Linked DNA regions of Phytohabitans houttuyneae. The protein of the gene in region 1 interacts with the protein of each later gene in a pairwise test. Links are inferred from orthologs where the notes say so. Each region holds a gene or a part of one and is shown in the gene's direction. Other genes may lie near its edges.

Region 1 (4,593 bases):
ACCGCGCTGAACATCCCGGCGACGATCATCTTCATGAGTGCCGAGGGCTTTTCCAATCATCTCGGCGACACGGCGGTGATCCGCGCGATCGGGCTCAACCTGCTCGCGTACGTCCTCTGGGGGATCCTCGGCGTCGGCTTCGGCGTGCTGATCCGCAGCCAGATCGGCGCGACCGTGACCGCGGTGGTGCTCTACCTGATCGGCACGATCGCCGGTGCGGTGTTCTTCACGCTGATCGCCAACTGGCTCGACTGGGAATGGTTCGAGGACCTGCAGTTCGGCCTCCCGTCGATCGCGTCCGGCCTGATGGTCAGCGGTACCAACATTCCGGGCCAGCCGCAGTACTGGGTCGGCGCGGTGGTGCTCGTGGCCTGGGTCGTGGCCACCGGCGTGATCGGCACGATGATCACCCGTACGCGGGACATCTCGTAGCTCTTCGCGACCACTCGTAGTTGCAGTCGGGGCGCTCCGTTACTCATGGGGCGCCCCGACCGTGTTGTGACATTTGTGAATCAGGACACGGCAAGACCGCGACCACGCACCTGTTATGCGCGAGGCGTAGCCTTGATGCCGACTTCTGACTTCCGCCCCCGAGCCGTCCACCGCGTGAAAGAGGCGATTACCGGCCGTGTCGACCCAACAGGCATCACAGGACAACCCGCTGGCGGGCTTCGGCCCGAACGAGTGGATCGTCGAGGAGATGTACCAGCGCTACCTCGCCGATCCGGCCAGCGTAGACCCTGCCTGGCACGACTTCTTCGCCGACTACAAGCCGGAGACCCCGGCCCAGCCGGCTGCCACCGAGCCCACCGCCGCCGCCGAGCCCGCCGCCGCGACGAGTGCGGCCGCCAAGTCCCCCAGTGACGGCGCCAAGCCCGCCGCCGACGGCGCGAAGCCGGGTGCGGACGCGAAGGCCGCTGTCGGCACCGCGGCGAAGGCGAGCCCGAAGGCCGCCCCCAAGGAGGCCGCGAAGCAGCCGGCGAAGCAGGCCGCCGCCGCACCCAGCGACGCGAAGACCACCACGCTGCGCGGCGTCGCCGCCCGCATCGTGCAAAACATGGACGCGTCCCTCGCCGTCCCCACGGCGACGAGCGTGCGGGCGGTGCCGGCCAAGCTCCTCGTCGACAACCGCATCGTGATCAACAACCACCTCGCGCGCGGCCGTGGCGGCAAGGTCAGCTTCACCCACCTGATCGGGTACGCGCTGATCAAGGCCCTGCACACGCATCCGGAGCTGAACAACTCGTACGCGGAGGTCGACGGCAAGCCGGCGATCGTCGAGCCCGCCCACGTCAACCTCGGCATCGCGATCGACCTGGCCAAGCCGGACGGCTCGCGCACGCTCGTCGTGCCCAGCATCAAGGGCACCGAGCAGATGGACTTCCGGCAGTTCTGGCAGGCGTACGAGGACGTGGTCCGGCGCGCCCGCCGCAACGAGCTGACCATGGAGGACTACTCCGGCACCACCATCTCGCTGACCAACCCGGGCGGCATCGGCACAGTGCACTCGATGCCACGGCTGATGACCGGACAGGGCGCGATCATCGGTGTCGGCGCGATGGAGTACCCGGCGCCCTACGCGGGCATGTCCGAGGAGACCCTCGCCGACCTCGCGGTCAGCAAGATCATCACGCTGACCAGCACGTACGACCACCGGATCATCCAGGGCGCGCAGTCCGGCGAGTTCCTCAAGAACGTGCACGAGCTGCTGCTCGGCGAGCACGGCTTCTACGACGAGGTCTTCACCTCGCTCCGCCTGCCGTACGAGCCGGTCCGCTGGGTGCGCGACGTGGTGGCCAGCTCCGAGGGCCAGATCAACAAGACCGCCCGGGTGCACGAGCTGATCCACGCGTACCGGGTGCGCGGCCACCTCATGGCCGACACCGACCCGCTGGAGTTCCAGATCCGCAAGCACCCGGATCTCGACGTCCTGGAGCACGGCCTCACGCTCTGGGACCTCGACCGGTACTTCCCGGTCGGTGGATTCGCCAGCAAGCAGCGGATGAAGCTGCGCGAGATCCTCGGCGTGCTGCGCGACTCGTACTGCCGCCGCGTCGGCGTCGAGTACATGCACATCCAGGACCCGGAAGAGCGGCGCTGGATCCAGGAGCGGATCGAGCGCAAGTACTCCAAGCCCGACGCGAGCCAGCAGAAGCACGTCCTCAACCGGCTGAACGCGGCCGAGGCGTTCGAGACGTTCCTGCAGACCAAGTACGTGGGGCAGAAGCGCTTCTCGCTGGAGGGCGCCGAGTCGCTGATTCCGCTGCTCGACGAGGTGCTGCAGGCGTCCGCCGAGGCGGAGCTCGACGAGGTCGTCATCGGCATGGCGCACCGCGGCCGGCTCAACGTGCTGGCCAACATCGTCGGCAAGCCGTACGAGAAGATCTTCTCGGAGTTCGAGGGGCACATCGACCCCAAGACCGCGCACGGCTCCGGCGACGTGAAGTACCACCTGGGCCAGGTCGGCAAGTTCACGACGCCCGACGGCGAGCACGCGATCACCGTTTCGGTGACCGCCAACCCGTCGCACCTCGAGGCAGTCGACCCCGTCATGGAGGGCATCGTCCGGGCCAAGCAGGACCGGATCGACCTCAAGCTGGAGGGCTACACCGTGCTGCCGCTCGCGGTGCACGGCGACGCCGCGTTCGCCGGCCAGGGCGTGGTCGCCGAGACGCTCAACCTCTCCCAGCTGCGCGGGTACCGCACGGGTGGCTCGGTGCACGTCGTGGTCAACAACCAGGTCGGCTTCACCACCGCCCCGGAGTACAGCCGCTCGTCGCTCTACTCCACCGACGTGGCCCGGATGATCCAGGCGCCGATCTTCCACGTCAACGGCGACGACCCCGAGGCCGTCGTGCGGGTGGCGCGGCTGGCGTTCGAGTACCGGCAGGCGTTCAACAAGGACGTCGTGATCGACCTTGTCTGCTACCGCCGGCGCGGTCACAACGAGGGCGACGACCCGTCGATGACCAACCCGCTGATGTACGCGATCATCGACAAGAAGCGCTCGGTGCGCAAGCTCTACACCGAGGAGCTGATCGGGCGCGGCGACATCACCGTCGGCGACGCCGAGGAGCTGCTCCGCGACTACCAGGCGCAGCTCGAGCAGGTGTTCAAGGCGACCCGCGACGCGGCCATGACCGAGACGCGGCCGAGCCGCAGCCGCCAGCCGGAGCCCGAGCCCGCGGTGGAGACGGCCGTCGACGCCTCGGTCGTCAAGGCGGTCGGCGACGCGCACATCAACCTGCCCGACGGCTTTACCCCGCACAAGCGCATCCAGCAGTTGCTCGACCGGCGGGCCAAGATGGCCGTCGAGGGCACGATCGACTGGGGCTTCGGCGAGATCATCGCGTTCGGCGCGCTGCTGCACGACGGCGTGACCGTCCGGCTCGCCGGCCAGGACTCCCGCCGCGGCACGTTCGTGCAGCGGCACGCGTCCATTGTGGACGCACGCACCGGCAACGACTACCTGCCGCTGTCCGCACTGGCCGAAGACCGGGCCCGGTTCTTCGTGCACGACTCGCTGCTGTCCGAGTTTGCCGCGATGGGCTTCGAGTACGGCTACTCGGTGGAAAACACCGAGGCGCTGGTGCTGTGGGAGGCCCAGTTCGGCGACTTCGCCAACGGCGCCCAGTCCGTCGTCGACGAGTTCGTCTCCTCCGGCGAGGTCAAGTGGGGCCAGCAGTCGTCGCTGACGCTGCTGCTCCCGCACGGCCACGAGGGCCAGGGCCCCGACCACACGTCCGGCCGTCCCGAGCGCTACCTGCAGCTCTGCGCGGAAGACAACATGCGGGTGTCCATACCGACCACCCCGGCCAACTACTTCCACCTGCTTCGCCGCCAAGGTCTGTCGCCCAAGCGCAAGCCGCTCGTGGTCTTCACGCCGAAGTCGCTGCTGCGCCACCGCCTGGCGGTCTCGTCGGTCGAAGACTTCACCTCCGGCACGTTCCAGCCGGTGCTCGCCGACCCGGGCGCGCCCCCGGCCGACCAGGTCAAGCGGGTGCTGCTGTGCAGCGGCAAGGTGTACTACGACCTGTTCCAGGCGCGCGCCGACCGCAAGGTGACCGACACCGTGATCCTGCGGCTGGAGCAGCTCTACCCGCTGCCGATCGAGGAGCTTCGTGTGGCGCTCGCGGCGTACCCGAACGCGGAGGACTTCGCCTGGGTGCAGGAGGAGCCGGCCAACCAGGGCGCGTGGTCGTTCATCGCGCTCAACCTGCTGGAGCACCTCGAAGGCGTGCGGCTGCGGCGGATCTCCCGCCCGGCGGCGGCCGCTCCCGCGGTGGGCTCGGCCAAGCTGCACGAAGGCGAGCAGGCCGCGCTGATGGAGGCCGCACTACATGTACTTCACTGACCGCGGCATCGAGGAGCTGGCCGAGCGACGCGGCGACGAGTCCGTGACGATGGAGTGGATGGCCGAGCGGCTGCGCGATTTCATCGACCTCAACCCGGAGTTCGAGACGCCCATCGAGCGTTTCGCCACGTGGCTGGCCCGGCTGGACGACGACGAGTAGCGAGGGGCACGCTCGTGAGCAACCTGGAGGCGGACCCGCAGGAGACGTTGTGCGGCGGCATCACGACCGTGACCGCCGC
Region 2 (3,136 bases), on another replicon or contig:
ATGTACACCTGGTGGTCCGCGGGGCAGTAGAACGGCCCCACGCCCGAGTCAGCCGAGCCGCAGCCGGTGTTCACGGCCTGGCTGAAGAGCACGGTGTCGGCCTGCTGGTACGGCTTGCCGAAGTTTTCCGGCAGGGCCTTCTGCCAGTACGCCTGCACCGCGTTCACGTAGAGCGTGTTGCGGCAGTCGAGCTGGTCCAGCGCGTTCTCCGTCGTGCATTTCTGCTCCAGGGCGGTGTTGTCGCCCTGCCCCTCGCCCCCGCCGCCGATCTGGGTCAGGCCGGCGCCGCCGCCGGCGACAGCCACCAGAAGTGCCACGACGAGGCCGATCCACCCACCCTTACCGCTCGGCAGCGGGATGCCGCCGAGTCCGCCTCCGCCGCCCGATCCGCGCCGGTCCTCGACCTGGCTGGTATCGATACGGGCATCTTCGTTGAGTTCCACGCCGAACCCGGTACCCAGTGATCTTGATTCTTACTCGGTTGGGGCACTCTTGCGGGCCGGGTAGAATCGCTCCCGTGCTGCTCTGCGAAGGCTGAGCCTCTCTGAGCCGACCGGGTCGACGACCGGCCGGCTCATTAGCGCGCCCTGAGTCAGCCTTCGATCACGAGAGCGAGTTGCCACCATGATCACCGCCACCGGCCTGGAGCTTCGCGCGGGCTCGCGGATCCTGCTGTCCGACGCCACGCTCCGCGTGCAGCCCGGCGACCGGATCGGCCTGGTCGGCCGCAACGGCGCCGGCAAGACGACCACCCTCAAGGTGCTGGCCGGCGAGGGCACGCCCTACACGGGCGCCGTCGACCGGCGCAGCGCCGTCGGCTACCTGCCGCAGGACCCGCGCACCGGCGACCTCGACGTCACCGCGCGGGACCGCGTGCTGTCCGCACGCGGCCTCGACACGCTCCTGGCCGAGATGAAGGCCATGGAGGGCAGACTGGCCGACGACGAGCGCGCCCTCCGCCGGTACGGCGCGCTTGAGGACCAGTTCGCCTCCCTCGGTGGGTACGCGGCGGAGGCCGAAGCCGCGCGCATCTGCGCCAACCTCGGGCTGCCTGACCGGGTGCTGGCCCAGACGATCGGCACCCTCTCCGGCGGCCAGCGGCGGCGCATCGAGCTCGCCCGCATCCTCTTCCGCGACGCGGGCGAGGACGGTGCCGGCATCCTGCTGCTCGACGAGCCGACCAACCACCTCGACGCCGACTCGATCACGTGGCTGCGCGGGTACATGGCGGCCCACAAGGGCGGCCTCGTCGTGATCAGCCACGACGTGGCGCTGCTCGACACCGTGGTCAACAAGGTTTGGTACCTGGACGCCAACCGCGCGGTCGTCGACATCTACAACGTGGGCTGGAAGAAGTACCTGGAGCAGCGCGAGACCGACGAGCGGCGGCGCAAGCGGGAGCGGGCCAACGCGGAGAAGAAGGCCGGCGCGCTCATGGCCCAGGCCGACAAGATGCGGGCCAAGGCCACGAAGACGGTCGCCGCGCAAAACATGGCACGCCGCGCCGAAAAGCTGCTGTCCGGCCTGGAGGAGGAGCGGGTCTCGGACAAGGTCGCCAAGGTGCGCTTCCCCACGCCGGCCTCCTGCGGGCGCACACCGCTGACCGCCACCGGTCTGTCCAAGTCGTACGGTTCGCTGGAGATCTTCACGGACGTCGACGTGGCCGTCGACCGCGGCTCCCGGGTCGCGATCCTCGGCCTCAACGGCGCGGGCAAGACCACGCTGCTGCGCATCCTCGGCGGCTTGCTGCCGCCGGACACCGGCGAGGTGGTCGCGGGGCACGGGCTGCGGATCGGGTACTACGCGCAGGAGCACGAGACGCTCGACGTGGAGCGCACTGTCCTGGACCACATGCGCAGCGCGGCGTTCGAGCAGTCGGACACCGACCTCCGCAAGATCCTCGGCGCGTTCCTCTTCTCCGGCGACGACGTCGACAAGCCGGCCGGTGTGCTTTCCGGCGGCGAAAAGACCCGGCTGGCGCTGGCCACGCTGGTCTGCTCCGGCGCCAACGTGCTGCTGCTCGACGAGCCGACCAACAACCTCGACCCGGTCAGCCGCGAGCAGGTCCTCGACGCGATAGCCCGGTACCCCGGCGCGATCGTGCTGGTCACCCACGACCCGGGCGCGGTGCAGGCGCTCAAGCCCGACCGCGCGATCCTGCTCCCGGACGGCGACGAAGACGCGTGGAGCGACGACCTGCTCGAGCTGGTCGAGTTGGCCTGACCGGGTCGCCCTTGTCGATCCGCGCCGGCTGGCCCCGGCACTGATCGCGCCCGGCTTCGCGTGGTGATCGCGGCTTTCCGGCGACAAATCACCCATCTTGTGCCGTTTAGGGCATGATCACCGCTGTGAACGCCATGATCACGCCCGTGGTCCAGCGGGCCTCCGGTGGGCACCCGGCGGCGCGACCCTGCGGATGCCACCCCAGCGCGTCGGCCGAGTGCACGCCACCCCGGCGCACATCGGCCCCCGCGGGTGCCCCCAGCGCGCGTTTGCCCTGCGAGTAGCCACCCCACCGCGTGTCATCCCCGGGCGCGCAACGGCCCAAGGAGTGCCACCGGAGCGGGCGCCAACCGCGCCCACCCGACGCCAGTCCACCAGCGGGAACCCCGGCGGGCGCCGCCCCACCGGGTGATCGTGGAGGCCGGGATCAGCCAAGCAGGCCGGACGCGAGTATCAAAGATAAAGCCCGCCTCACTGAAGCACCGCCCGAAGCACAACAGCCGCCCCGGCTCCCACAGCGACCAGCAGCAGTGGGCTCGGCACCGGGGGTCCGGCCTGGCGTTCCGGGGCCGTGGCGGCGACCGTCAGCCACGGAAAGAACGTCAGCCACGCGTGCTCGACGCCACCGCGGGCGAGCCCGGCGAGCACAGTGGACAGTACGGCCGCGCCGGCGCCGACCAGGAAAGGCCAGCCGGGGGTGTTGCGCATCTTGCGCAGGCTGGCCACGAGCGCCGGGCCGGCGGCCAGCACCAGCACCGCCAGGCTGAGCACGCCCCACCAGATGACCGGCCGCTCGTGCTGGGCGGCCAGCAGGCCGTCGACCCAGCGGAAGCCGAGCAGTTGCGCGATTGCCACGGGGACGAGTGCGCCGAGGCCGGTGACGAAGTTGAGCGCTGCCCGCCGTCTCGCAAAA

Evidence for each region.
Region 2: the proteins of Phou_RS13510 (region 1) and Phou_RS49495 interact in binary tests that used the Escherichia coli proteins (3 or more experiments, as listed by UniProt). The link is inferred for Phytohabitans houttuyneae from one-to-one orthologs.

Annotation. Positions count from the first base shown.
Region 1 is NZ_BLPF01000001.1:3,073,931-3,078,523, forward strand. What follows is about bases 269-4,554. They hold Phou_RS13510 (multifunctional oxoglutarate decarboxylase/oxoglutarate dehydrogenase thiamine pyrophosphate-binding subunit/dihydrolipoyllysine-residue succinyltransferase subunit), read left to right. Parts: upstream 269-628; coding sequence 629-4,354; downstream 4,355-4,554. Other genes in these bases: Phou_RS13505 (ABC transporter permease), read left to right, coding at 269-432; Phou_RS13515 (DUF6104 family protein), read left to right, coding at 4,341-4,514; Phou_RS13520 (pirin family protein), read left to right, coding at 4,529-4,554. In the rest of the region: more of Phou_RS13505, read left to right, coding at 1-268; more of Phou_RS13520, read left to right, coding at 4,555-4,593. UniProt on the Escherichia coli protein: E1 component of the 2-oxoglutarate dehydrogenase (OGDH) complex which catalyzes the decarboxylation of 2-oxoglutarate, the first step in the conversion of 2-oxoglutarate to succinyl-CoA and CO(2).
Region 2 is NZ_BLPF01000005.1:166,934-170,069, forward strand. Bases 95-2,923 are described here. They hold Phou_RS49495 (ABC-F family ATP-binding cassette domain-containing protein), read left to right. Parts: upstream 95-624; coding sequence 625-2,223; downstream 2,224-2,923. Other genes in these bases: ypfJ (KPN_02809 family neutral zinc metallopeptidase), read right to left, coding at 95-443; Phou_RS49500 (hypothetical protein), read right to left, coding at 2,695-2,923. Outside these bases: more of ypfJ, read right to left, coding at 1-94; more of Phou_RS49500, read right to left, coding at 2,924-3,136. UniProt on the Escherichia coli protein: Genetic data indicate it may be involved in ribosome assembly or function.